DNA from 2 places in the Arthrobacter sp. NPDC058097 genome. Region 2 is predicted to be linked to the other one. Evidence: riboswitches for the same ligand, from Rfam matches in the RefSeq annotation. Region 2 holds a riboswitch; the other holds the start of a gene.
The links. Region 2 has a riboswitch for S-adenosylmethionine ahead of ACFVTE_RS05495 (aminotransferase class V-fold PLP-dependent enzyme). Riboswitches for the same ligand answer to the same signal wherever they lie in the genome.

Region 1 (5,739 bases), on a different contig from region 2:
GCCACGTTCTCGCGGTCCACCACTACGGCGCCCGGAACAGCGCCGGTGCTGGCCCGGCCCTTGCGGCTGCGGACGTCGATCAGGAGGGCCCCTTCGCCGATAAGCCGGGCGGCTTCCTCGGCGCTGACCAGCTGCGGATCGTCCGTGGTTTGTTCGGTGCTCATGTGGTGCTCCTTCGGGTGTTGTTTGATCTTGCAGTGGGATGTCAGGTGAGTCCCCAGGCCTGCGCGAGCAGCTCCTGGGAGCGGATCCGGTCGGCCTGGCGGTGGGTGATGGTGGTGACCAGCAGCTCATTGGCTCCGGTGACGCGCTGCAGGGTGCGGAGCCCCTCCGCCACCTGACGGGGGTCGCCCACGAACCGGGTGTCCAGCCTGTCCTGGATGAGGTCCGCGTCGTCCGGTTCCAGTTCCGGCCAGCGGGCGGCGTCCTCCGGCGCGGGGTAGGGAATGGCGCCGTGGCCGGTCCTGATGCTGTGGACCCAGTCCGCGTACCCGGCGGCGATGGTTCCGGCCCGGGATTCGGTCTCGGCCACCACGACGTCGGCAGAAACAGCCACGTACGGCTCAGCCAGGGTGGTGGACGGCTTGAAGTGCGAGCGGTATTCGCCAACCGACTCCAGGACCGCCGCGGGCGCCACGTGATAGTTGGCTCCGAACGGCAGGCCGAGCTTTCCGGCGAGCCGGGCACTGGGGCCGGCGCTCGACCCGTGGATCCAGAACCCGGGGGCGTGGCCCTGTGCGGGGTGTACGGTGACCTCCGTGCCGTGGGCAGCGCGGTATTCGCCGGCGAAGAACGCGATGACGTCCTGGACGTCGCTTTCGAAGTTGTCCGCATCGCCGGGTACCCGCCCCAGCAGATCGGCCTGGACCTGGAAGCGCTCGGGGAACTTCCTGCCGAAGAGCGGCCGCGGGGCCGGGACCACCAGACCGTCCACCACACGGTTGCCGGCGGGGCTGCCGGAAAGTCTGCCGGAGGCACCCGGCGAAGCGTCTGCCGGCACACCAGCCCCTGGGGCCTCTCCTTCCGCCGGGGCCTTGGGCACGCCCGACCGGCCGAAACCGAGGTCAACGCGTCCCGGATAGAGGGCGGACAGCGTCCCGATGTTTTCCGCGATCTGAACCGGCCGGTAGTTCCCCAGGATGGTTGCCGCCGTTCCCACCCGGATGGTGCTGGTGGCCGCGGCGATGAGCGCGGACAGGACGTGCGGGGCGGAGCCGGCCACGCCGGGACTCAGGTGGTGTTCGGCCAGCCAGTAGCGGCTGTACCCCAGCGCCTCCGCCGAGACAGCCAGCGCAATGCTGTTCCGCAGTGCGTCCGTCGCCGTCTGGCCGGCGGAGACGGGGCTGAGATCGAGGACCGAGAGGGGAACGGCTGAAGGCTTGGGCATGGCAGCACACTACGGAGACGCCGTCGCCCGCCAAACTCCTCCGTCACCGTCCTCAACGTCCGGAAACCGGGGGCAACCGGAGCCCAAAATCCGTCACATACGACGGCCGCGCATGACGGAATGCGCCGCCGCTTGACGCCCCATTTCCGGAATTAACACCCTGCGACAGGCGGTTTGGAAATGTCCGGGCGGCCCTCCTAGATTCAACATCTAGGTCCAGAGTCAGCACGCCAAGGACCGGCTCGTGCTGCGGCAACCCTCAGGCATTTGATGGCGGGGTGCTCCGGAAACAGACCTGGCCGCACTTGCGGCAAGTGAATGTCGAGACGGCCGTCCGCGGCCCCTAAAAGAGGGAACCATGCCTTCACTACCCACACCCAAAAACCGGCCCGCTGTGCTCGGCATCGAGCTCGACGGCGACGGCGCCCACCCGGCAGCCTGGCGGTTTGCCGCGCACGAGCCCGGCGCATTGCTGACCGGCGCCCGCATCCGGGAAACCGTCCAGGCAGCGGACATCGCCGGCTTCCACCTCGCCACCTTCCACGACTCACGGACCACCGACACCGGGGCCACCGGAATCGCGGGGCGGATCGACGCGGTGCAGCGGGCGGCCTTCGCCTCCCCGGTGACGCGGTCGATCGGCCTGGTGCCCGAGGCAGGCGTGGTCTACACGGAGCCCTTCCACGTGGCCACCCAGCTGGCGAGCCTGGACTACTCCTCCCGCGGCCGGGCAGGGTGGCTCGTCAGCGCGGAGAACACGCTGCAGGAAGCACGATCGGTGGGCCGTGACCTGCTTGCTGCCGAAGAGGCCGGCACGGAGGCGGCGGACGTTGTCGAGAGCGCGCGGCGGCTGTGGGACTCGTGGGAAGACGACGCGGTGATCAGGGACGCCGCCACCGGCCGCTACCTCGACGCCGGCAAGCTGCACTACGCGGACTTCGAGGGCAGCCGCTTTTCCGTGAAGGGCCCGTCCATCATTCCGCGCCCCTTCCAGGGGCAGCTGCCCGTGTTCGCCCCGGCGGCGCTCCTGCCCGCCGTCGAGGCCGACGTCGCACTGGTCAGCGCGGCCACGCCCGAGGAACTTGCGCAAGCAGCGGAGGCTGCACGGAATGCCGGTGCCCCGCGCACGCTCCTGGAACTGGACGTGGTCCTCGACGCCCGCGGCCAGCGGGCAGCCGACCGGCTGGCCGAGCTGGACGCGCACGGGAAGTGGGACGGCGGTGCCCGCTACGTGGGAAACGCTGCCGGACTGGTGGAGCTCCTGGCCGGGCTGTTCCAGCAGGGCGACGGTGTCCGGATTCGCCCCGGTGTGCTGGACACCGACCTGCCGGAGCTGGCTGCCCTGGTGCTGCCGGAACTGCGCCGGACCGGTCTGCTGTCCAGCCCCGCCCCGGGCGGCACGTTGCGTGAATCGTTCGGCCTGCCCCGCCCCGCCAACCGCTACGCCGCTGCCGCGGCCCTCTAGAGAGGCCAGACCCGTGAGCTCATCCCCGCGCACGGCCGGCAACGGCCAGATCCAGTTCGGCGTCTTCTTCCAGGGCGTCAACCACACCACAGTCTGGCGTGATCCAGAGAGCGGATCCCAGACTGACTTCGAATCCTTCCGCCGGGTGGCACAGACCGCAGAACGGGGGCTGTTCACCGCCTTCTTCCTCGGCGAAGGGCTGCGGCTCCGCGAACACCTGGGCCGGATCCACGAGCTCGACGTCGCCGGCCGGCCGGACGCACAGACGGCGCTCGCCGCCCTGGCTGCCGTGACCACCAACATCGGACTGGTGGCCACCCAGAACACCACGTACAACGATCCCGCGGACCTGGCTCACCGGCTGTCCAGCCTGGACCTCCTCTCCGGCGGCCGGGCCGCATGGAACATCGTGACCACGGACAACGCCTGGACCGGCGCCAACTTCCGGCGCGGCGGCTTCCTGGCTCACGAGGACCGCTACATCCGGGCAGAAGCATTCGTCCAGACCGCCAAAGCGATCTGGGATTCCTGGGCTGACGGCGCAATCGCCGGGTCCCGGGGCTCCCGCCGGTGGCTGGCCGAGGACGGCATCACCCCCGTCCGCCGCAAAGACACGAGCTTCGACGTCGAAATCACGGGCCGCCTCCCGCGCTCCAACCAGCACCATCCGGTCCTGTTCCAAGCGGGCGACTCCCCGGACGGGCGCGACTTCGCGGTCCGCAACGCGGACGTCATCTTCTCCCGGCATGCCGGGCTGGAGGAGGCCAAGAAGTTCCGCGAGGACATTGTGGCCCGCACACTGAAGGCGGGCCGGCCGGCGGATGACGTGAAGATCTTTCCGGGGCAGGAGTTCATCCTGGCACCCACCGCCAAGGAAGCGGAGGAAAAGCACCAGTGGGTCCGCGAACGGCAGGTGGGGCCGCAGACCGCCATCGCGTTCCTTGAGCAGTTCTGGGGGCGCACCCTCAGCGAATACGACCCCGACGGCCCTCTTCCCGACGTTGACCCCGTCGTGGACGTCACCGACCCCACCCGCGGCAACGCGTTCCACGGAAAGAACGCCCGGCAGCTTGCCGCGGAGTGGCGGGCTGAGGCCAGGGAGAAGGGGCAGTCCATCAGGCAGTTCGTCTCCGGCCGCGCCCAGCTCAACGGACGGGGGCTCGTGGGCTCCTTCGACGACGTCGCCGACCTGCTCGCCGAATACGCCCACGCCGGTGCCGTTGACGGTTTCAACATCACACCGTGGATCGTCCCCTCCGGCCTCGACGACATCGTCAACGAGCTCGTCCCCAGGCTCCAGGACCGCGGCGTCTACCGGACCGAATACGAAGGCACCACGCTTCGCGAAAACCTGGGGCTCCGCGCCCCGCTGTCACACCGCAGCGGCTCGCTCGCTTCGGTGACCACCACCGAGAACGAGGAAGTAGCATGACCGCCCGAAACATCAACACTGCTTCCAACCGTGCTGGAACGGCCAGGGGCCGGCGGGTGGGCAGGACAGCGGCCGCAGGTGCGCTGCTGGGAACCGTTACGCTGCTGCTCGCCGCGTGCGGCGGCACATCCGACGCCGGATCCCAGCCGGGTGCCAGCAGCACCCCCATCCGGGGCGGCAACCTCAACTTCGCCGTTTCCGTGGACCGCGGCTGCATCGATCCGCAGCAGGTGGGCAACAACGATGCGATCGCCGTCGCCCGCCAGACAGTGGCGTCACTGACCTCCCAGGACCCGGAAACCGGCCAAATCGTCCCCTGGCTGGCCGAGAAGTTCGAGGCGAACAAGGACGCCACGAGCTTCACCTTCACCCTCCGGAGCGGGGCCACCTTCGCCGACGGGACGCCCATTGACGCGCAGTCGGTCAAGACCAACTTCGAGGCGATCAGGGCCCTCGGCGCCAAGGCCACCCTGGGCTCCACATACCTCAGCGACGTCAGCGGCATCACGGTCAAGGACCCGAAGACCGTGGTGGTGGACTTCGCCAAGCCCAACGCCCAGTTCCTGCAGGCCACCTCCACCTTCACGCTGGGGCTGCTGTCCCCGGCGTCGGCGAAACTCAGCGAGGCGGACCGCTGCGCCGGAAAATTCGAAGGCTCGGGCCCGTTCACGGTGAAGAGCTACACGGTGGACAAGGAAGCGGTCCTGCAGCGCCGGGCCGGGTACTCCTGGCCGGCGTCCACGAACAGCAACAAGGGTGAGGCCTACCTGGACACCGTCACCTTCAAGATCATCCCGGAGGCCGGCAACCGCACGGGCAGTCTGCAGTCCGGGCAGATCGATGCGACGGCGGCCATCTCGGCTGCGGACATCAAGCTCTTTGACGGCAACGGCTTCTGGAAGGAGACGAGGGCAAACCCGGGCGTGGTCTACAACCTGTATTCCAATGAATCCACGCCGAAGCTCAAGGAGACGGCCGTGCGCCAGGCGATCTCGAAGGCCATCAACCGTGAGGAGATCACCAAGACGCTGCTGACCGAGGCAGACCGGCCGGCCAAGGGTGTGCTGTCCCACACCACCCCGTTCTTCAAGGACTTCAGTGATCTGCTGAAGTTTGATCCCGACGGCGCCAAGAAGCTCCTGGACGACGCCGGCTGGAAGCCCGGGGCGGACGGCATCCGCGCCAAGAACGGCCAGAAGCTTTCCTTCTCGGTTACCTACTGGCAGTCCCCGAAGGAAGTCCTGGAACTCGTGCAGCAGCAGCTCAAGGCTGTGGGCATTGACCTCCAGCTGAAGTTCACCACCATCGCTGACGTCACGGCGGCCCAGGCGAAAAAGGACTACGACTTCTCCTACGGTAACCTGACCCGCAGCGACCCGGACGTCCTGCGGACCGTCTTCGGCGGCGACACGGCCCGCGGCGGCAACAACCTCCGTTCTGCTCTACCGGTGGACA
Region 2 (5,739 bases):
CTGCACGCCGGTGTGGTTCACAGCTACGCAGACCACCGGATGGCCACCGCCGGGGCCATCCTCGGCCTGGCGGTCAGGGGCGTGGAAGTGCAGGACATCGCCACCACGTCCAAGACGATGCCGGACTTCCCCAAGCTGTGGGCGGACATGCTCAGCCAGCGGACCGGTTCAGTTACAAAAGGTGCTGATGCAAACACAGCAGTGACCAACACCGCGGGGACCAGCGGTGGCACGCAGCACTGATTCCTGGGACGAGTCCGACGTCCGGATCCGGCCGAACAAGAAGGGCTCCCGGCCCCGGACGAAGGACCGCCCCAGCCATGAGGACGCCGTCACCGGCCGGATCATCACCGTTGACCGGGGGCGTTACACGGCAGTCGTGGGCGAGGACTCAGGGCATGAGCGGACGGTCATTGCCGCCCGCGCCCGGGAACTGCGCCGCTCCCCCGTAGTCGCCGGCGACTTCGTGTCACTCGTGGGCGACGTGTCCGGCGCGCCGGACACCCTCGCCCGGCTCGTGAAAATCCAGGACCGCAAGACCCTGCTGCGCCGCAGCGCCGACGACACCGATCCGGTGGAACGCGCCGTTGTGGCCAACGCGGACCAGCTGGTGGTGGTGGTCGCTGCCGCCAACCCCGAACCCCGTACCGGCTTCATCGACCGGGCGCTGGTGGCGGCCTACGACGCCGGGATCGAGCCGCTGCTGCTGGTCACCAAGGCGGATGTCAAGGACCCCACCGAGCTGCTGGGCAACTACCGCCACCTCGACTTCCCGGTCATCATCAGCCGCACCGCCGATTCCGACGCGTCCGGCATCGACGCCCGGTCCGACGACGGCCTCTCCGCCCGGCTCGACGTGGCCGCCGTGTCCGAACTCCGCGCCCACCTGGACGGCAAGGTGACAGTGATGCTGGGCCATTCCGGCGTCGGAAAATCCACCATGGTCAACGCGCTGACCGGTGCCGAACGCGCCACCGGCGGCGTCAACGCGGTGACCGGCCGCGGACGGCACACGTCGTCGTCGGCCCTCGCCCTCAAGCTCGCTGACGCCCCCGCCGGGAGCTGGATCATCGACACGCCGGGCATCCGTTCCTTCGGGCTGGCCCACGTGGACCCGGACCGGATCCTGCATTCCTTCCCCGACCTTGAGCCGGGCACCGAGGCCTGCGAACGCGGCTGCAAGCACGACGCCACCGCCGTCAACTGCGGCGTGGATGCCTGGGTCGCGGCCGGCCACGCCGGCCCCACGGGAGCGGCCAGGCTCGCGTCGCTGCGCCGTTTGCTGGGCACCGACCCGCGCGCGGAAGGCCAGGAAACCAAGGAACTCGGCAGCGTCAGCTAGCCTTCCGCGGCGCAGCCCGGCGGCTGCCTCCCCGCCCCGCCGGGCCTTTGAGGGTAGTTTGGAACCATGACCCAACCCGCTTCAACGTACAACGATGACCTGCGTCTGGCCCATGTGTTGGCCGATTCCGTGGACGACCAGACCATGAGCCGGTTCAAGGCGCTGGACCTCCAGATCGAGACGAAGCCTGATCTGACGCCGGTCACCGATGCGGACAAGGCCGCCGAGGAGTCCATCCGAGGCCAGCTGTCCCGCTCCCGTCCCCGCGACGCCGTGCTCGGTGAGGAGTTCGGAAGTTCCGGCCATGGTTCCCGCCGCTGGATCATCGACCCCATCGACGGCACCAAGAACTTTGTCCGCGGGGTGCCGGTGTGGGCCACGCTGATCGCCCTCGTCGACGAGGGCGAGCCTGTCGTGGGCGTGGTCAGCGCCCCGGCGCTCGGCAAGCGCTGGTGGGCGGCCAAGGGCGCCGGCGCCTATTCGGGCCGGTCCCTGGCCTCGGCAACCCGGCTCAAGGTATCCAATGTGTCCAGCCTCGCCGACGCCTCGCTGTCCTACTCCAGCCTCGGCGGCTGGAAGGACCGCGGCAATCTCGATGAGTTCCTCCAGCTCACCGAGGATGTGTGGCGCACCCGCGCCTTCGGCGATTTCTGGTCCTACTGCATGGTGGCCGAAGGCGCGGTGGACATCGCCTGCGAACCGGAGCTGAACCTCTATGACATGGCGGCGCTGGTGCCGATCGTCACGGAGGCCGGCGGCCGTTTCACCTCCCTCGAAGGCACGGACGGCCCGTTCGGCGGCAACGCCCTGGCCACCAACTCGATCCTGCACTCGGAAGTCCTGAAGCGGCTGAACCCACAGCTGGACGATTTGCTCTAGCTTTCCTCTGAGCTGACCCGGTGCCCTGGCGCTGAATATTACGACGGCGGTCGCCCCCTTTTGGTGGCGGCCGCCGTCGTTTATTCGGCCGAACGCCCGATATCAGGGCTTCGTAATAATCCGCTTAACATTCCGGACCGGCTTTTTCATCGCCCCTCCGGATGTCCTAGTCTCGTTACAGGTCACGAGTGCCAGCGCTAAACCCCGGTTAGCTGGCCGGCAACCCTCCATTCGCGGTGGGGTGCCCCGGGTGACGACCAGGCCGATCCGGAACGGACCCGGCAAGCGCGGATCCCCGTCACACGGGGTCCTTTCTCAGTGAGGTCCCATGACGACTGCAATCATTTCTTCCATCGAGTCTTCTGCCGCGGACGCGGCCCTGCTGGACGGCCGATTTGCCGCCGCCGGCCGTCCCCTGGCCGCTGTTACCGGCGCGGAAATCCAGGCTCCGCTGATCCAGGGTGGCCACGTCCGCTACGCCAACCTCGACTACGGCGCCTCCGCGCCCGCACTGTCCGTGGTGTCTGCCTATCTCAACGAGATCCTTCCGTACTACGCGAGCGTGCACCGTGGCGCCGGCTACGCCTCCCAGATCAGCACCTCCGTGTACGAGAACGCGCGCGACATCGTGCGGGAGTTCGTGGGCGGCCGCGCCGATGACGCCGTGATCTTCACCCGGAACACCACCGATTCCCTCAACCTCCTGGCCGGCTGCCTGCCCGTGCAGGACCACCACCACACCGGTGAGGTGCTGTACCTGGACATCGAGCACCACGCCAACCTGCTGCCGTGGCAGGGAGTGCCGCACCGCAGCGTGGTGGCCTCGGAAACACTGGAAGCCACCATCGGCAGCCTGCGCACCGAACTTGAGCACGGCGACGTCAGCCTCCTTGCCGTCACCGGCGCGTCCAACGTCACCGGCGAAATTCTTCCCATCCGGCGCCTCGCTGCACTGGCCCATGAATACGGCGCACGGATCGTGGTAGACGCCGCCCAGCTCGCGCCGCACCGCCGCGTCAACATCGCCGCGGACGACGTCGACTACCTCGCCTTCTCCGGCCACAAGCTCTACGCCCCCTTCGGGGCCGGCGTGCTGATCGGCCGCCCCGACTGGCTCGACGCCGGCACCCCCCACCTTGCCGGCGGCGGCGCCGTCAGCGAGGCCCGGCTGGACGGCGTCAGCTGGGCCACCGGCCCCGCCCGCCACGAGGGCGGCTCACCCAACGTGCTCGGCGCAGCCACCCTGGCCCGGGCGACCCAGGTCATCGCCGCCCTGGATCCGCAGAGCTGGCACGCCCATGAGGCTGCCATCCGGTCCTTCCTCGTCGAGGGGCTGCGCAGGATCGACGGCGTCACCGTCCACCAGATCTTCGAGGACAGCGACCCCGACGACGCCATCGGCGTGGTCAACTTCTCCGTTGAGGGTTACGACGCCGGGCTGGTGGCCGCCTACCTGTCGGCCGAACACGGCGTGGGCCTGCGCGACGGCCGCTTCTGCGCCCACCCGCTGCTGAAGCGCCTCGGCCTGCCGTCCGGATCCCTGCGCGCCAGCTTCGGCGTGGGGTCGCGGCTCGAGGATGCCCAGCGGCTGCTCGCCGGCATCGAGGAGCTCCGCCGCTCCGGGCTGGGCTGGGACTATGTGGTGGACGCCGGACGCTGGGTTCCGGCGAACGACACCCGCACCTACCCTGAGTGGGCGCCGAACACCCCGGGCACCGCCGGCGCCGCACCCTGCTCGCAGGATTAAGCGCCACCCGACGCTCCCCTTCCAACGGCCTCCGTACGGTAAATTCGAAACGTAATTTTCGACGTCGGGCTAAGGAGACTGTGCGTGGCACGGGGCGGTCCCAAACTTCATCACGGGCGGCGGCAGGAGCTCGGGCAGAGCTTCCAGGACGGCGGCGAGCACTACCACCGCGTCCGTCCCGGCTACCCTGGCGATTCCGCGGACTGGCTCATTCCGGCCGGGGCCCGCACTGCTGCCGATATCGGCGCCGGAACCGGTAAATTCACGGCCCTGCTGGTGGAACGCGGGCTGAGCGTCAGCGCGGTGGACCCTTCCGTGGACATGCTGGAACAGCTCAGCCGCGCCTACCCAGGAGTCCAAACTCTGGAAGGGACAGCGGAGGCAACCGGACTGCCCGGGGCGGCGTTCGACGTCGTGAGCGTTGCCCAGGCGTGGCACTGGTGCGACCCGCTGCTGGCCAGCACGGAGATTTGCCGAATCCTCAAGCCCCTCGGGGTGCTGGGCCTGATCTGGAACCAGCTGGACACGTCAGTGCCGTGGGTGCACCGGCTGTCCCGCATCATGCACGCCGGGGACGTCCACAAACCGGATTTCCGTCCTAAGATTGGGCCGGAATTCACGTCGCTGGAAAGCCACCTGACGCGGTGGGAGGATCCTGTCACCCCGGACGACATCCTCGAACTGGCCAAGTCCCGCAGCTATTACCTCGCGGCCAACGACGCCACCCGCGCCAAGGTAACCGGCAACCTGACCTGGTACCTGCACGAGCACCTGGGCCATGCGGAGGGCGAACTGCTGCAGCTCCCCTACCTCACCCAGACCTGGCGGGCCGTTCGGGCGGAGCGCGAGGGTAGCAGCAGGTAGGCTTTAAGCTGTGAAGACCAGTACGCCCTCCTCCTCGATCGAGGACTACGTTAAGGTCATCTATTCCTTCACGGAATGGCAGGACAAGCCCATCACCTCCACCCAGCTTGCACAGCGCCTGGGCGTGGCCAACTCCTCGGTCTCCGAAATGGTGCGGAAGCTCAAGGACCAGGGCCTGGTCCTCCACAAGCCGTACAGCGCCATCACGCTTACGCCCCAAGGCGTCCGGCTTGCCCTCTCCATGGTCCGGCGGCACCGCCTGATCGAGACGTACCTGGTCAAGGACCTCGGATACAGCTGGGACGAAGTCCACGACGAGGCCGAGCAGCTGGAGCATGCGGTCTCGGACACGTTCATTGAGCGGCTGGCAGCCCGGCTGGGCAACCCGTCCCGGGACCCGCACGGCGATCCCATTCCCGCGGCTGACGGAACCGTCCGGATGCCGTCCGCACACCGGATGATCGAGCTTGACGACGGCCACACCGGCAGGATCACCCGGATCAGCGACGAAAATCCTGAGTTGCTGCGCTATCTCGCCGCGGAAAAGATCAGCCTCGACGCCGACGTCGAGGTGCGAGGCCGCAAGCCCTTCGGCGGCGCGCTCGTGGTCCGCATCGGCTCCCCCGGGACCAGCCGGGACGTTGACCTGGCCGACGAAGTGGCCTCCGCCCTCTGGATCCACAGCGATTCGGCGCATCCCGGCTGCCGCATGGCCGGCCTGTAAGCACAGGTGCGCGCTCCCCTGGCCGGCCGCACCGGCACCGCTCACAAGACGGGCTCCGGCTACGGCTGGCGGGTCTGGGCCGCCGTGGCCGCCGGCGGGCTGCTGGGAACGGAACTCCGGTACGTGCTGGGACTGCTGTTCCCGGACCAGCCCGGAGACCTGCCGTGGGCCACACTGGGCATC

Region 1: it holds a riboswitch for S-adenosylmethionine, as region 2 does, so the genes downstream of both, ACFVTE_RS06595 (LLM class flavin-dependent oxidoreductase) here and ACFVTE_RS05495 (aminotransferase class V-fold PLP-dependent enzyme) in region 2, are expected to answer to the same signal.

What each region holds. Positions count from the first base shown of each region.
Region 1 is NZ_JBHVSZ010000003.1:19,111-24,849, reverse strand. It holds gene ACFVTE_RS06605 (rhodanese-like domain-containing protein) at 1-164, opposite strand, end outside; gene ACFVTE_RS06600 (LLM class flavin-dependent oxidoreductase) at 206-1,387, opposite strand; SAM riboswitch class IV at 1,601-1,710, shown strand; gene ACFVTE_RS06595 (LLM class flavin-dependent oxidoreductase) at 1,746-2,852, shown strand; gene ACFVTE_RS06590 (NtaA/DmoA family FMN-dependent monooxygenase) at 2,866-4,284, shown strand; gene ACFVTE_RS06585 (ABC transporter substrate-binding protein) at 4,281-5,739, shown strand, end outside.
Region 2 is NZ_JBHVSZ010000002.1:343,243-348,981, reverse strand. It holds gene aroA (3-phosphoshikimate 1-carboxyvinyltransferase) at 1-243, shown strand, start outside; gene ACFVTE_RS05505 (ribosome small subunit-dependent GTPase A) at 227-1,342, shown strand; gene hisN (histidinol-phosphatase) at 1,409-2,221, shown strand; SAM riboswitch class IV at 2,402-2,515, shown strand; gene ACFVTE_RS05495 (aminotransferase class V-fold PLP-dependent enzyme) at 2,550-3,968, shown strand; gene ACFVTE_RS05490 (class I SAM-dependent methyltransferase) at 4,053-4,832, shown strand; gene ACFVTE_RS05485 (metal-dependent transcriptional regulator) at 4,843-5,556, shown strand; gene ACFVTE_RS05480 (fluoride efflux transporter FluC) at 5,563-5,739, shown strand, end outside.